3 linked regions of the Flammeovirga yaeyamensis genome follow. The protein of the gene in region 1 interacts with the protein of each later gene in a pairwise test. Links are inferred from orthologs where the notes say so. Each region holds a gene or a part of one and is shown in the gene's direction. Other genes may lie near its edges. The genes, in order: pepT, tpiA and pepE.

What was found.
Region 2: the proteins of pepT (region 1) and tpiA interact in binary tests that used the Escherichia coli proteins (3 or more experiments, as listed by UniProt). The link is inferred for Flammeovirga yaeyamensis from one-to-one orthologs.
Region 3: the proteins of pepT (region 1) and pepE interact in binary tests that used the Escherichia coli proteins (3 or more experiments, as listed by UniProt). The link is inferred for Flammeovirga yaeyamensis from one-to-one orthologs.

Annotation. Positions count from the first base shown.
Region 1 is NZ_CP076132.1:4,443,326-4,449,040, reverse strand. Bases 1,636-4,503 are described here. They hold pepT (peptidase T), read left to right. Parts: upstream 1,636-2,390; coding sequence 2,391-3,617; downstream 3,618-4,503. Other genes in these bases: KMW28_RS17565 (AAA family ATPase), read left to right, coding at 4,032-4,415; KMW28_RS17570 (hypothetical protein), read right to left, coding at 3,674-3,931; fabG (3-oxoacyl-[acyl-carrier-protein] reductase), read right to left, coding at 1,636-2,116. Outside these bases: KMW28_RS17585 (hypothetical protein), read right to left, coding at 1-1,230; more of fabG, read right to left, coding at 1,370-1,635; KMW28_RS17560 (arylsulfatase), read right to left, coding at 4,596-5,715. UniProt on the Escherichia coli protein: Cleaves the N-terminal amino acid of tripeptides.
Region 2 is NZ_CP076132.1:5,035,295-5,040,898, reverse strand. What follows is about bases 1,569-4,325. They hold tpiA (triose-phosphate isomerase), read left to right. Parts: upstream 1,569-2,444; coding sequence 2,445-3,206; downstream 3,207-4,325. Other genes in these bases: KMW28_RS20035 (hypothetical protein), read left to right, coding at 3,581-4,325; KMW28_RS20045 (OmpW family outer membrane protein), read left to right, coding at 1,569-1,754. Outside these bases: KMW28_RS20055 (family 14 glycosylhydrolase), read left to right, coding at 1-51; KMW28_RS20050 (DUF4136 domain-containing protein), read left to right, coding at 493-1,149; more of KMW28_RS20045, read left to right, coding at 1,152-1,568; more of KMW28_RS20035, read left to right, coding at 4,326-4,405; KMW28_RS20030 (alpha/beta hydrolase), read right to left, coding at 4,402-5,181; KMW28_RS20025 (amidohydrolase family protein), read right to left, coding at 5,371-5,604. UniProt on the Escherichia coli protein: Involved in the gluconeogenesis. Catalyzes stereospecifically the conversion of dihydroxyacetone phosphate (DHAP) to D-glyceraldehyde-3-phosphate (G3P).
Region 3 is NZ_CP076132.1:2,327,488-2,333,218, reverse strand. What follows is about bases 891-3,774. They hold pepE (dipeptidase PepE), read left to right. Parts: upstream 891-1,916; coding sequence 1,917-2,633; downstream 2,634-3,774. Other genes in these bases: KMW28_RS28655 (J domain-containing protein), read left to right, coding at 2,918-3,774; KMW28_RS09055 (ABC transporter ATPase), read left to right, coding at 1,404-1,895; KMW28_RS09060 ((Fe-S)-binding protein), read left to right, coding at 891-1,206. In the rest of the region: KMW28_RS09065 ((Fe-S)-binding protein), read left to right, coding at 1-394; more of KMW28_RS09060, read left to right, coding at 406-890; more of KMW28_RS28655, read left to right, coding at 3,775-4,003; eno (phosphopyruvate hydratase), read left to right, coding at 4,139-5,410; KMW28_RS09035 (hypothetical protein), read right to left, coding at 5,479-5,715. UniProt on the Escherichia coli protein: Hydrolyzes dipeptides containing N-terminal aspartate residues. May play a role in allowing the cell to use peptide aspartate to spare carbon otherwise required for the synthesis of the aspartate family of amino acids.

The DNA of each region.
Region 1 (5,715 bases):
TGTTTCAGAGACTAATGAGAATGAGTTATTTTCATGTGGAATTAATTTTAAAGTATAATAGTAATTATCGAGTACAAAGTCTTCGTTATGATCGAAATTATAAGTTGCATTTTTAACGATGGATTTAAATTTTTTCTGATCACCAAACGGATGAACTGATGGTATCCAAAAAGATTTTAATTGATCTCGATTAAATGGTGTATAACTTTCTGTTATCATTGACATTTCATCAGAATTGATATTGAGGAAATACAACCCTTCAATTTTTTCAGACTTGTATTTTTTCTTTGTGTTGTAGAAACCTGAGACAAGTACATTATTTGAGTTATTAATTGTAATACTTAAATCATGAATATTTTTTTCATCATGTCTTATGTAATGTGTGATAGGCTCTTTTTCTCCTTTTTTGAAAGCTTTAAGAATATAAAATTTATCTTTTCTTTTATCAGAGTTATAAACCTTATGCATGGCGAAAATAATCCCATTACCGGTAATTAATATATCTTTAAATTCGAAAGGAGATTTATATGGATCATGATTTTGGTAATAGGCCTGATCATTAAATGTATTAAGTGTAGTTGTTGTACTCCAATAGTTATCAAAGTTTTTATCTATAATATCAATCATCATTTTGGTATTTTTTAATTTAGCATTAGAAAAATAAGTTACTATAGAAAAAAACTGTTTGTTTTTTGATTGAACAAAATGATAATTGACATTAGAAAAATAAGTACCCTTATATTTTACAGCTCTTCCAGCATAATCGTGAATTTCTCTTTCGCACATTAATATATTGGTTCCTAACTTTCCTGTATTGGTATCAAAGGATCTTCGATATAGTTTTTGACTTTTAGGAGAGTAGACAGAAGATAACACCCAAAAGTTTCCTTGATAATCTTCAATGACTTTTTCAAAATTGTATTTTAAATTTCCTTCAATGTAGTGAGCAGTTTTTAAATGATAATATCCACTTAGACGATTTGTGGTTAGTTTATTTGTTTTTTTATCGATTGTGATTAAAGAAACTAAAAGGTTTTTATTTTCCTTTTCTAAAACAACTCTGATTTTAGTTGTTTTATTTTCAATCGTTTGTATTTCATGCCTTTTTTCGATTGCTCTAATATCTCTGTAATTATATTGTACCTCCATTAAATCTTGAGCAAGAATAGTGGTGGTAAGGGAAGATAGAAAAGTGAAGAATAGAATAGATATCTTTATTAAAGAGTTCATAGTTTTTATCTGTTTACTTTAAAGAGAAAAAATTAAGAGTATTTGTTAGTTGATACATTATTAAAAAAGGCTTCTCAATATCTTGAGAAGCCCAATATCATATATTTCAGTCTGTAGAATATCAAATTTCTACCTGAAACTAGCTCTTCATACCACCAGTTAATTGGATTGTTTGAGCAGTAATATAAGTTGACATATCAGAAGATAAGAACACACAAAGATCAGCTACTTCTTCCGGACGTCCACCACGTTTCATAGGGATGTCTTGTAACCAAACTTGTTTTACTTTATCATCTAAAGTCTCTGTCATTTCTGTTTCGATAAAACCAGGAGCAACAGCGTTTACTCTAATGTTTCTTGGAGCTAACTCTTTTGCTACAGATTTTGTGAATCCAATAATACCTGCTTTTGAAGCAGCATAGTTGGCTTGACCTGCATTTCCGTAAACACCAACAACTGAGCTCATGTTAATGATAGCTCCTTTACGTTGTTTTAAGAAAGTTTTAGTTGCAGCTTTTGTTAAGTTAAAGATTGACTTTAAGTTAACGCGAATAACGTCGTCGAATTGTTCTTCTGACATACGCATTAATAAAGTATCTTTTGTGATACCAGCGTTGTTGATTAAACTATCTAATGAATCGAAGTCAGTAGTGAAGTCTGCGATAAGTTTTTCAGCTGCTTCGAAATCTGATGCATCAGAACGGTAACCTTTAGCTTTAACACCGTAACCTTCTAATTCAGCTACTAATGCTTCTCCTTTTTCAACGCTTGAAAGATAAGTGAATCCTATATTTGCGCCATGCTCCGCGCAACGAATTGCGATTGCACGTCCAATACCTTTAGACGCACCTGTGATCAATACGTTTTTGCCTTCCAGCAGTTTCATGGTGTGTGTTTTCTAATTATTGAAAAAATTTTTCAGGTTGCAAGTTACAAAAAAGATGCTAGTCACAAGTTTTATTCACATTTATCATCGAATTAATTAAACTTTTTTTACTTATTTATCGTCAACAAGTTATAGTAATAACTTTTAAATGAGTAAGATCCTCTTTTTGAGAATATCAATTACTATCTAAATAAGCATTAAAAGTTTATAATTGTATCTTTGAAAGATCATTTATAAGCGTAAGAGACAATTAAACATATATAACATATCATTCATGGAAAACCTATTGGATAGATTTTTACGTTACGTGAAAATCGATACAGAATCTGTTCCGGGCATTGAGCAAATACCAAGTACAAAAAAACAATTTGATTTAGCGAACTTACTAGTAGACGAATTAAAAGCGATGGGCATGCAGGATGTCAGCATCGACGAGAACTGCTATGTAATGGCTACGCTTCCTTCTAATATCGATAAAGAAGTTCCAACTATCGGGTTTATCGCCCATGTGGATACCACTCCAGATTTAACAGGTAAAGATGTGAAGCCTCAGGTGTGGGAAAATTATGATGGTGAGGATATCGTTTTAAATAAGGAACAAAACATCGTTTTAACGACAGAGGAATTTCCTGAAATCAAGAAATATAAAGGACAAACGATCGTCACTACAGACGGTACTACACTTTTAGGTGCTGATGATAAAGCAGGTGTGGCTGAGATCATGGAAGCAATGGATTATCTGATTAAGCATCCTGAAATTAAGCACGGTACCATTAAAGTAGGCTTCACTCCGGACGAAGAAGTGGGTAAAGGTGCCAACTTATTTGATGTTGAAAAGTTTGGTGCTGAGTGGGCGTATACTATGGACGGAGGTCCTATGGGAGAATTTGAGTACGAAAACTTTAACGCTGCTTATGCTGAGGTAACTTTTACAGGACAAAATGTTCACCCTGGTACTGCTAAGGGTAAAATGGTGAACTCTATGAATATTGCTGCGAAATTTGCGACAAAATTCCCTCAAAGCGAAACGCCAGAGCAAACAGAAAAGTACGAAGGTTTCTATCACTTATTAACTATGAGTGGATCTGTAGAAGAAACGAAATTACAATATATTATCCGTGATCACGATCATAACTTATTTATTTCAAGAAAGGATCATATGGAATCTTTGGTGAAAACTTTCCAAAGTGAATATGGTGCAGATAGAGTGAAATTAGAGTTGGTAGATCAGTATTACAATATGAAGGAGAAAGTTGCTCCAAATATGCATATTGTCGACTTCGCTATTGAGGCGATGAAAGAATTAAATATTGAGCCAGATGTAAAAGCCATTCGTGGGGGAACTGATGGAGCTCAATTATCATTTAAGGGGTTACCTTGTCCAAATATCTTTGCAGGTGGACATAATATGCATGCTCGTTACGAATATGTGCCGGTACCAACTATGGAAGCAGCAACAAATGTTATCATTAAGATTGCGGAATTAGTGGCTAAGAAATAGTAAAGAAAAAAAGAATAATTAAGGAGATTGTTGCAGTGAAATGTAGCAATCTCTTTTTATTTTAAATACTTTTTCCAATCGATTTTTGGACAAAAAGGAAGTAAACGATCATATTCCATAATCGATTCAATTTCGTTATCGTAGGATGTATTGTTTTTGTACAAAACCTCAATGTATGTACCGTCGTAATTGTACAATTCGATTTTCTTGCCTAGCCTAGTGATCGTACTAAGGAAATCTGAAAAGTATTGAACTATCTCAGCTTTCTGCACCAAGCTCAATTTGTTGAATGTAACGTGTTGTAAGTGTATCATTTGATAAGGTAATAGTTACGAAAATTATAAATACTCGGTTGGTATTTAAAGTTAAATGATATATTATTAAATAGTAAAAATATTATGTTATTTTTTAGTTATGGGTAGGTTACTATTATTGAGAGGGTTACCAGGTTCAGGTAAAACAACACTAGCACAATCGTTAGGAGGTTCCATTGAAGCAGACGATTTTATGGTAAACGATAGAGGCGAATATGAGTTTGATGTCCGCAAATTAGATTATGCACACAAAAGTTGTTTGGAGATGGCCGAAATGTGTATTCGAAGAGGGCAGGAGTTGGTGATTGTTTCAAATACTTTTACCACAGAACAGGAAATGATTCCTTATTTTAAAGTAGCTGAAAAATATAATTATCAAGTAAGTTCGGTGATTGTAGAAAACAGACATGACGGTATTTCCGTACACAATGTTCCCGACGAAAAAGTGGTGAATATGATGAGAAGGTTTGAGGTCAGGTTATAATTAAAAAGCCGAATGCGTAATGCATCCGGCCAAAACAAAACCAGTTCTATTTTGATAACTATTCAAATCAAAATACACTTATTAAAATTATAGCGGAACTACTAACTCAATAATGTTTGCTTTGATATAAAAAAGAAATCTTACTGAAACGAATAATAGTTAAATTCAGGTTTCGGATATTTATTTACTTAATTGATTCATAATTGCTGCTGCACCAATACCCGTTCCTTTTTGTCTAGAAGGATATTCTTCCATACTTTTTGCGAACTTCATCAATGGTGCTGCGATTGTTGGTAAAATCCAAGTTTTCTCCTTCATCCATAAGAAGTGACCAGGTGTATCTAAAGACCTTTCGTAAGGGTCTAGTTTTAGGTTGCAAATTAATCCTGCAGGCAGTTTTTCCGATTCTTTCAACCACTCATCTTTAATGGCTAAATAGATTTTCCAGTGATCCACACGAATGGCCTGTAGTTCATTTTCGGCATAATAGAAGAACTCTCTTCTTCTCGATTTTTCCCCTTTTGTGAGCACCCCTAATTGATTGTAACCATCGATATGTACTTTATAGTCTTTATCATTTACTATGGTCCAATCAAGTAAATCTTCTTTTACAGTGGTGTCTCCCACTGCTGCCATTAATGTTGGTAACCAGTCTTCAGCTGTGAATAACTCCCCGCTATATTCTCCTGCAGGAATGTGCTTAGGCCATTTTACTAACATAGGTACTCTGAAACCACCTTCGTAAGTTGTTCCTTTTTCTCCCTTAAAAGAAGCTGATCCACTGCTTGGCCAATGTGATAAGTTCACCCCATTATCAGAAGTAAACATGACGATGGTATTCTCTGCTTCTCCCGTTTTTTCTAAAGTGGATAATAATTCGCCCACTAGATAATCTAAGTGAAGTAAACCGTCAGCATACGTGCTGTGCCCACTTTTTCCTCTCCACTTTTCCGACACATAGATTTCTTGATGCATCCTCGAAGGATTGAAAAACAAGAAATAAGGTTCATCTTTTTTACTTTTCTCTTTCATCCATTTTTGAGAAGCTTCCAACACTTCATCATCAAATGTTTCCTGACGAAGTTTACCCAATTCGCCTCTGTCCTCGATGACTTGCTTGCCTACCTTTCCCCATCTTGGATCTACAGTTTGATCATCTTTATCAGTGGCTTTACTATAGATGACATTTCTTGGACGACCCACAAAGTTTTTGTCCTTTGGGAATTCAGGTTGTTCCGGCATATCCATCATATTTAAATGATAAAGGAACCCGAAAAACTCGTCGAAACCATGGACCGTT
Region 2 (5,604 bases), 590 kb from region 1 along the record:
AATAACTTTGCGATTGAAAAATATGCAGATTTGATTAATCGATTAAGATAAGTTTAGGGAAGAGTTAGGAATTAGGAGGTAGGAGTTGGCTGAGTTAACGCTCGGTTTTAACTAATAAGTTTTAATTAATAACTAATAAAAAAACGTATCAAAAGCCTAGGAATTTATTCTTGGGAATAAGAGTTTAGTTAAGAGGTAAAAGGTAAGAAGTAAGAGGTGAATTTTGATAATCTTTGAAAAATACCGACTCTAATATCGCAAAATATAATTTTGCAAGAACACTGTTTGATGTTAATTCAGGCAGTGTTTTTTTATGCGAAGTGGTTTGTAGGGACGTTGTATTGCAACATCCTTACATGGAGAAATGAATATCAAATATTAATTGGTTCCATAATTTTTAAAGAAAAACAGTATTTGATAGAAATAGAATAGAATTTATAAAAAGCATACAGAATAAATGTCGTTTATCATCTTATATCAAGAGAAAACGACATGAAAAAAATAATCAAAACACTCGTTGCGATCTCCTTGGGCAGCTTTGCTCTTTTCAGCTGCAGTAATCAAGACGATCAACCAAGTCAGATTTCTGACTACGATACTGTAGTGACCAAATATGAACCGAATATGTCGGATCAGTTTGGTACAGCCAAAACCTTCAGTATGCCAAATTATGTGACACATCCTGGAAAAGACTCCGTAAGTAATCCAGTGGTAAATCCATTAGATGAAGTGATCCTTGCCGAAGCCAAATCTCAGATGGAAATGGCAGGGTATCAGTATGTAGATCCCAATACAGGAGAAGAAGCCGATCTTGTGGTTTTACCTTATGGGGTAGAAGTAACTTATGTAGGTACTTGGAATATGTACGATTACTGGGGTGGTTATTGGTGGAACTATTGGGGATGGTACGGTTACCCTCCTTATTATGGTTATCCTGTTTCTGGAGTGTATACTTTCTCTCAAGGTTCTGTGATTTTAGAAATAGTAGATAACAGAGCACATATTCAAGAGGGTGGAGATGAGAAGATTCCAGTATTATGGCAAGGAATCATAAACGGTACTCAATCCAATACTATAGATGATAAAACACGTGTAGAAGATGGGATACAGCAGATGTTTATTCAATCACCTTACATTCAATCGAAATAGTCATGAACACAATCAAAAAATATTATTTGATGCTTTTGATGTTATTCATTGGCATCACCACTTACGCTCAAGAAGATAATTTAATTGGAGTGACCTACAGTATGGGTACTCCATCCACCGGAATGAGCGATTTTGTATCAGGTACCTCTTTTCAGGGAGGGAATATAGAATATCGAAAATTTTTAAACGATAATTGGTCAGTAGGTATGAGCTTCGGTTTGAACACCTTTAATCAGTCCAACGGATACCAAACCTATTATGGGAAACAGGGAGCAATTTCTGGACAAGAATATAGGGATTTTGATATGATGACCACTTATGCTACTGCCCATTACTATTTTGGAGAAAGAGGAGGTATTAGACCTTATGTAGGATTAGGAATTGGAGCTTCTGGACAGTATTTCAGTAGTCAGGTAGGAAGTGTTTTGGTGACGGACCAATATTGGGCATTTTCTATGGCTCCAGAGGTAGGTATTCTGGCTCCTCTGGGTGATAGTGGTATTTCCTTCCTTTCGAATGTGAAATATAATTATTCGGTAGGTGGTTCTGGATACGATTCAATGGGAATGTGGCAATTTAATATTGGTATTGCCTTTGGGTTCTAAAATTAAAACTTCATTTGTTGAAGAAAGGTTATATAATAGTGATTTCTAAGCAGTCGGTTGTTAATTGACTGCTTTTTTGTGTCTTGAAGTTTTTTCTATGATTGATGAGAAGTAAATGATTAAGAATTAGAATCTAATAGTTTTTAGATAGAATTTGATAAAACTCTATAAATCAAGGCCGTTAGATATATTATGATTAGGTAATTAGATAATAGTAATAGTTAGTTGTTGGAAAGACAGATACTTTATAGTATCTGTTTTTTTATGGGTTATAATTGCTAAACCATTGTGCATAAAAAAAACACTTGAAAATGATTCAAGTGTTTTTCCACAGCTGGTTAATGTTACTGGTGTATCATGCCATACAATAGGTGACTAACCTATGATTCTTTACCCGATAAGTATATTCCATGAACTGTGCCACTAGTTGTGAATATTTATTAATCATTGATTTTGATATAGATAGGGCAGTTTTAGGACTGTGCCAAAAAATAAATAGTTTCAAAATGAAACACATTTTCCAAAATTTGGAAAAAAATACATTTCATTCAGATCTATTATCAAATAAATAAGGTGTTAAATACTCAACTTGCTGATACACTATGACGAAACTCATTTTGTAAGCATTATTAGGGTAGTATATTCGCACTCGACTTTTAAATTATATACATTCAAAAAGAATTTATAACTATGAGACAAAAAATCGTAGCAGGTAACTGGAAAATGAACCTGAATAAAGAAGAAGCTGAAATTTTAGCATCAGAAGTAGTAAACATGGCGAAAGATGAAACTCCATCTGACGTAAAAGTTATCATGTGTACTCCTTTTATTCACTTAAGCAAGGTTAAATCATTAATCGGTGACGCTGCAAACGTTTTTGTTGGTGCTCAAAACTGTTACACAGAGCCAAAAGGTGCTTACACTGGCGAAATTTCTGCACAACAATTAGCTTCTTACGGTATCGACTACGTGATCTTGGGTCACTCTGAGCGTCGTGAGTACTTTGGTGAGTCAAACGAAATGTTGGCTACTAAAACTGATGCAGTTATTGCTAACGGTATGTTGCCAATCTTCTGTTTCGGTGAAGTATTAGAAGAGCGTGAGGCTGGTACTCAAAAAGCTGTTGTAGAGAAGCAATTATCAGAAGGTATTTTCCACCTTTCTGCTGAGGACTTCGGTAAAGTAGTTTTAGCATACGAGCCAGTTTGGGCTATCGGTACTGGTAAAACAGCTACTTCTGCACAAGCACAAGAAATGCACAAAGATATCCGTGACATGATCGCTGCTAAATACGGACAAGAAGTAGCAGACGCTACTCCAATCCTTTATGGTGGTTCTGCTAAGCCAAGCAACGCACAAGAGCTTTTCGCTCAGCCAGACGTTGACGGTGGTTTGATCGGTGGAGCTTCTTTAGCATCTAGAGATTTCATCGATATCTCTAAATCATACTAATTGAATTAAAATTTGCCTTGGAGCAATTTTGATATATCATGAATATGTGCTTGATAATTTTTATTAAGCCAAAATGGGTTGTCTATTATTTTAGGCAACCCTTTTATTTTACTCTATGAAAATCAACATCAAATAACCTTTTTTTGGGTGGTATTTAACCAATTGCCCTTCTAATTATCCAATTATTTTTTATCGACTGTGTATTTTAGTATTTTCATGTAAACAACATTAAACCAGAAAATAAAAAACTAACAGGTGTTGAATATTAGATAAAAACTTACGCACTGATCTTGATTGTGAATAACATTTTAAGTCAAAGTAAGGTTACTAATATAGACATCAATAAGTATATTGAATCAACATAATTAACTGTTATGAAACGTCTTCCTCTTTATATTCTACTACTATTTACTTTAGTTTCTTCTACAGTTTTTGCTCAAAAAACAAAAAAGAAGAAAAAGGAAAAAACATTAATTACCGAAGCACAAGATGAAATTGAAAAACAAGGCGAAATCCAAAGAGACAGTTCTGTTTTTTATTTTGAAAATTGGATGATGGGTAATATTGTTTTCAAGAATGGAAAAGTAAAAAAGCAAGTGCCCTTATTATTTGATTTGGAACATGATCAAATCGAATACCAAGAGATTAAGTTACAGCAAATGTATGGTGGCTTGGAGATGTTGGACACCACTATCAATGTCGTTGAGGTGAGTGAAGTAAAAGAATTTTCTATCACTTTTATAGATGATAGTAATGAAAATGTGACTTCCACTTCTATTTATCATTTTGTGAATGGCGATCAATTTACAAGAGAAGGAGTTCCTGCTATTGGTATTTACGAATTAGTGGCTGGAGGAGAAGGAAAGATGGGAGTATTGGCTTATCCATTTTTATTAAAAACGGCACACCTTTATAATAGCATGAGCAAAGAGCAAAACGAGATTCAACGTCAGCGTTATGGTGCTTATAACATGAACAACAAAGAGGTTTTCTATTCTTATCAGCTAAAGGAAAAATTATATTTTCTAACTCAGGCTGGTGAAATAATACCTACAGATAAAAAGAAAAAAGTTATAGTGAAAGACTTTATCGGTCGTGAAGAAGAAATGAAAGAATATATGAAAACCATGGATACCTACTATAAATCCAAGGAAGGATTGAGACAATTGGTAGAGTTCTACAATAATCAGTTTAACTAGTCATTTTCATCAAGAAGCCATTGTGATATAAAATCTGCTACCTCTTTCCAACGTGGTTCATACATAAACATATGAGCCATTTCATCAAATATTCTTACTTCATGTCCATAAAATGAAGCAGTCCTTTCGACCTCTTCAGGAAAAATGATCTGATCACTCTTAAAGCCAATGTGCACCATTGGAATATCGATACCTTTTGGGTCTATTTTAAAATCTCTGATAATTAATTCCACTAAAGCACGCAAAGACTCAGCTTGCATGTTTTGTCCAATAAAGCGTTGCACACGCTTCGAAGGTGCCGTATGATAAATACCCTCAGGAGCATCGGAATCTACATATTTAAGGATAGGAAATACCGTCGAAGCCATAAACTTCCCCCAACTCAAAGGACTTTTTGTCCAATACTTAAAAGAGGAATTCAACATACCGTAAGGAGGTACTGAAGCCAACAAAACCACTTTATGCAAACTGACCTTTTGAGCTACTAATTGAGCCACAATACCACCCATAGAATATCCAAAAAGAATCGGCTTTTCCTCCAAAGAAGTAATTAAGTTCACCACATCATCAACAAAGTCGTCAATACCATAAAAGTTCAACAACAATTTGTTGGCCTCTTGCCCATGCCCACTCAGATTAATCGAATACGTCTCGTACCCTTGTTCCGGAAAATAATCCAGAAAGTTGCCTTCCCATAGTTTCCCATTAAACAAGGCACCATGAATCAAAATGATAGGGTTTTTATGCTTCTTTTCTTTTGGGGAGATGTGGATCATAATATTTTAACTAATAGGGAATAACTAATAGGGAATAGGTAAAAAGCGATTTTAACTTATTGATTATAAAATTACTTATCGATAAAATAAAATACCAACTAAATCTTTTATTATTAGTCGAACTTTTAATTTCTAACCAATAGAATTACATCTATATTTCCCTATTACTTATTAGTTATTCCTTATTACTTATTCCTCATACTTCCCCCTAAACTTCTCATACAGCATCTTATGCTTATCGTTTAGATCGATTTTACGACCATCGATAAAGGCATGTTCAACGACGCTGTTTCTCATGTCTAGGAAGTCGCCTTTTGTGATGATGAGGGTGGCAGACTTTCCTTTTTCTAGGGATCCGTAATTTTGGTCGATGCCTAAGATTTCTGCTGTGTATGAAGTAATCATTTTTAAGGCATCTTCTTT
Region 3 (5,731 bases), 2.1 Mb from region 1 along the record:
AGGAAAGAAACTTTCACCACGTAAAGTGATGATGGATGTAAGAGACCGAGCAGATGAAGTAGGCAAAAACATGGATGCCAATGGAGGTAAGTTCGAAGATGATGGTAAAATGTTGTACAATGACTTTATCTCAAAAGAAGAATTGATGGCCTGTACGAGTTGTAATGCTTGTGCTGAAGCTTGTCCAATTAATATCGATCCATTAAACATTATCTTGGAAATGAGAAGATATGTTGCAATGGAAGAGTCTGGAACACCACAAGAATGGAATATGGTATTCCAAAACATAGAAAACAACCAAGCTCCATGGGCATTTGCTGCTAGCGACCGTTTCAAATGGGGCGAAGACCTAAGACAGGTCGAAAAAACACAAAAACAAAAACAAGACGCTTAATCTAAACACACATGGCTGAAAATAATTTCTTAAAAGTCCCTACAATGGCCGAAATGGTGGCCGAAGGCAATCACCCAGAAGTATTGTTTTGGGTAGGATGTGCAGGGTCTTATGACGATAGATATAAAAGGGTAATTACTGCCTTTGTAAAAATATTAAACGAAGTAAATGTAAACTTTGCTGTTCTTGGTCCGGAAGAAAGTTGTACTGGTGATCCTGCAAGGAGAGCCGGAAACGAATTCCTTTTTCAAATGCAAGCAATGCAAAACATTGAGGTACTGAATGGATACGAAATCAAAAAGATTGTTACAGCTTGTCCTCACTGTTTTAACACGATCAAAAACGAATACCCTGCTTTGGGTGGTAATTATGATGTCATGCATCACTCTCAATTCCTTCAATCCTTAATTAATGAGGGAAGATTAAAGTTGGAAGATGGTGGTGTTTATAAAGGAAAGAAAATCACCTTCCACGATTCATGTTATTTGGGTAGAGCAAATGATGTATACGAAGCACCAAGAAGTGTTATTCAAGCATTAGATGCAGATTTAGTAGAGATGAAACGCTGCAAAACAAATGGGTTATGTTGTGGTGCAGGTGGATCTCAGATGTTCAAAGAACCTGAAGAAGGCAATAAAGACATCAATATTGAACGTACGGAAGAGGCCTTGGATACTAAAGCAAAAGTAATTGCTGCAGGCTGTCCTTTCTGTATGACGATGCTAAGTGATGGAGTAAAAAACAAAGAAAAAGAAAAAGAAGTCCAAGTACTTGATATTGCTGAATTAGTTGCAGAATCAAAAGGACTATAAATCACTATTTTTTTCAATCGGATATTAAAACGAGATCATCTTAATGGTCTCGTTTTTTATTTATCATTTGATGAAATAGTAGGATTACTAAACAAAATATTTTCTTTCTCTGTTTTTAAGTTACGTATTTCACATGTGTTGAACTGTGATTATTATTTTTTTCATTTTTTGAATCTATATTGCATAAAATTTATATTATGTACACACCAATATCAAACCTTTCCGACAGTTCTAGACTTTGGATATACCAATCAAATAGAACATTTACTGACAATGAAAAAAGTCAAATTTCAGAAGCTCTTAAACAATTCACTTCTACGTGGAATGCCCATGGAAGTGATCTACAAAGTAGCTTTGAAATCGTAAAAGATTTATTTATTGTGATTGCTGTAGATGAAGAAAGTTCTGCTGCATCAGGTTGTTCTATCGATAAATGTGTTGGTCTTATCCGACATTTTGAAGAAGCGTTTGGTTTATCTTTATTTGAAAGAACAAATGTGGCTTATGATACAGGAGATAGCATCAAAATATTCACGATGAATCAAGCCAAAAGTCTTATTGGAGATAACGTGATACAACCAACTACTCCTATTTACGACAACACTGTAAATAATCTTGGAGAATTCAGAAAAAACTGGATCAAAAATGCTGATCAATCTTGGTTAAAACGATTCTTTGTATCAGCATAAACCATTATCAATATATTAAAAATGAGTATTAAAAATTTATTAATCGTGAGTACCTCTACTGTACACGGTAAAGGATACTTGGCGTATTGTGAAGAAGCCATTCAATCTTTTTTCAGTGGAATTGAAGAAGTGATTTTTATTCCATACGCACGTCCAGGTGGAATTACTCATGAGGAATATACAGAAGTAGCCTGTAAGAAATTTAATGAATTAGGTTTCAAAATGAGAGGTCTTCATGAATTTGACAACCCTATTGAAGCGATTGAAAATGCTAAAGGTATCTTTACAGGAGGCGGAAATACATTTGTATTGCTAGATCAATTGCAGAAAAATAATTTGATTCCAGCCATTCAGAAAAAGGTATCAAAAGGGTTGCGTTATATGGGTACAAGTGCAGGTTCTAATATTACTGGCTTAACTGTAAATACAACGAACGACATGCCTATTGTTCACCCTGAGTCATTGAATGCACTGGCCTTAGTTCCATTTAATTTGAATCCTCATTATTTAGATCCGGATCCAACTTCCAAACACATGGGAGAAACTAGAGAAACTAGAATCAAAGAATTCCATGCTTATAATAATCAAGTAGTTGTAGGTTTAAGAGAGGGTTCTTGGCTACATGTTCAAGACAACAAAATCTCGCTTGAAGGCCCCCTATCCGCTCGTATTTTCGAAAAAGACAAGACTCCATATGAGTTGAATCCTTCTGATGATTTTTCATTCCTATTGAAATAAAATCATTCGATTATTAAAATAAATCTGAGACTGTTTTATAAGAAGTTGATAATATCTTTAGACCTAGAGCTATGGAGAATTTATCATTTATAAAACAGTCTCATTTTTAATACATTGATTCATCATTATTTAATTGATCAAATAATCTTTCATCAAATGATAGATTAAATTAAAAAATTGTATTTTTGCATGAATTAATAGTGGATTTCTTCAAATTTGAATCCATTTACTTCTTATCAAATAGACCTATTTTAACCCAATCGAATAATTAGATAAAACGTTAGATGCGAAATTACTACGATATTTTAGGTATAGATCAACGAGCTGATAAGCGACAGATAAAAAAAGCCTACTTAACACTAGCAAAAAAATATCATCCTGATCTTCATGGTAATGATGAAGAATTAGGTGAAAAATTTAAAGAGGTCAACGAAGCCTATGAGACCTTGAGTGATGATAGTAAGAAATTTCACTATGATCATGGCTTAACTTCGTTCACTACATTTTCGAATACCCCTACTCCAACAGAGGTGGCTGAGGAAGAAATTCGAACACAAAGAAAATCTGAAGTAAAAGAAGAGATTCTTAAAGAAAAAGCTAAGGAGAAAAAAAGTAAAAAGTTTTTCGTTCCTTTTACTGTAGGTGTATTTACCTTAGTAGTTGGTGGGATGATCTCTTTTTTCGTTCAACGCCAGAGTAAACTGGCTGCATCTACCTTTGAAGATGCAACAACAAACCTTGAATTGAAAGATTTTAATGCGGTTAAAGGTAATATCGATGCCTTATATCATTTAGAATCTCCTCTTCTTGCAGATATTATTGAGGCTGGTTTATACGTCCAACTCAACCAAAGTAATGAAGCTATTGATTTAATAGAGCCCAGATTATATATGATAAATGAGGAACCTAAAAATATTGTTTCTCAAGCATATCTCTATTTAGGTATTGCCTACTATCAAAGAAAATTAGGGAATAAGGCAGTTGATTATTTAGAGAAATCAATTTCATACAATAACAAAAACAAACAAGTATATTATTGGTTAGGAGTCACTTACTCAGAACTTAATTTAAACTATCAAGAAGCTATCAATGCTTTAAAAAAAGCGAAAAATGTTTTGGGTTATGAAAATCGATCTATTTTAAGTTTAGGAATAGCATATCAACGTTCCGGACAATATAATGCTGCCGAAGATAATTTTGAGCTTTTATTGTTCAACCCTGATTTTAAAAAGGAAGCCAACTATTATATGGGTTGGAATTATTTCCTAAGTAACAAAAACACCAATAAAGCTTGCCTTTTATGGGAGAAAGCTGCTAAAATGGGTTCTCAAGAAGCTAGATACCAAGTACAAAGACATTGTGGTAACTAGTAAACTACTTCAATTGACTACATATTTTTACAAAACGTTCTTTTCTATCATTAATAATAATTTCATCCTTTCAAGTTATTAATTCCAACTAAAGTTATTTATATTCAGACTATTAACTCAATAATTAATAACTCAATGGAAACTATAATTGACGAAATCTATGCTCTCGAGATTTTAGACTCAAGAGGCAATCCCACCCTACGTGTTTATGTTGAACTTTTAGATGGCACTAAAGCCTATGCTAGTGTACCCTCTGGAGCATCTACAGGACAAAATGAAGCACTAGAACTAAGAGACAATAAAAAGCGCTATGGAGGCAAAGGAGTACTAAAAGCTGTCAACAATGTCAATACCACTATCGCTAATGCACTTATCGGAATGGATGCCACCAAACAAAAAGACATTGATTACAGCATGATCGAACTCGACGGCACTGAAAATAAATCAAAGCTTGGTGCTAATGCAATTCTTGGAGTATCTATGGCCGTTGCTAAAGCTGCAGCCAAATCATTGAACCTTCCATTATACCAATATCTTGGAGGAACTAACGCTGTAAGAATTCCAGTTCCTTGCATGAACATCCTTAATGGTGGTGAACATGCTGATAACAGTGTAGATTTTCAAGAATTTATGCTTGTCCCTCATGGTGCTCCTACTTTTGCAGAAGGTTTAAGATATGTCGCAGAAACCTTCCACTCACTAAAAGGTATTCTAAAAAAGAGAAAACTTGCCACAAGTGTAGGTGATGAAGGTGGTTTTGCTCCCGACTGTGAAAGTAATGAAGCTGCCATTGAATTAATTATTGAAGGAATCAAAAAGGCAGGTTATAAGCCAGGGAAAGATCTTTCAATAGCTGTAGACAACGCTGCCAATTCATTTTGTACCAATCTAAAAGACAATTACAATTTGATTTGGTCAGGAAAAGGTAAAATGACCTCAGATGAAATTATCGACCTAGCAGGAGAATGGCTTGACAAATACCCAATTATATTATGGGAAGATCCACTGGCCGAAAAAGACTATAAAGGATTCAAAAAATTCACTAAAAAATATGGTGATAAGATTGAAGTAGTTGGCGATGATATCTTTGTGACCAACACGAAATACATAAAAGACGGTATCAAAAAGAATTTAGCGAATTCCTGTTTAATTAAATTGAACCAAATAGGGACAGTAACAGAGAGTATAGAAGCTGTTCGAATGTGTAGAGATGCCGGTTGGAGATACTTCCTATCCCATCGATCAGGAGAAACTGAAGATACATTCTTAGCAGATTTTGCTGTTGCTATGGATGGCGGACATCTCAAAACAGGTTCTGCTTGTAGAGGGGAGCGAATAGCAAAATACAATCGACTCCTTGAAATTGAACATGAATTAGGAGAACGAGCTGAATATAGATGGGATTAAAAAAGAAATGCCGATGACTTAAAAATCATCGGCATTTTCTATAGTAGTATATTTCTTGTCATAAGCTATTAAGCGGCTAATGTATCTACTCTTTCCATTGCAAGATCCGTAGGTTCTGCAAATATTCCTTTAGGGCTAACGTCTACATTTGTTAGCATTCCTTCAGCTTTCAGTTTCTCCACAATCTTGTTCAAATCGTAAGAACAAAGTGATAAACCTAATAATTTCGAAATCTGTTGCATTGACTTCCCTTTGTTTAGACACAATGCTACCAGAAGTTTTGATGATCTAAGTTCGATTGACATAATTAATACAGTTAAT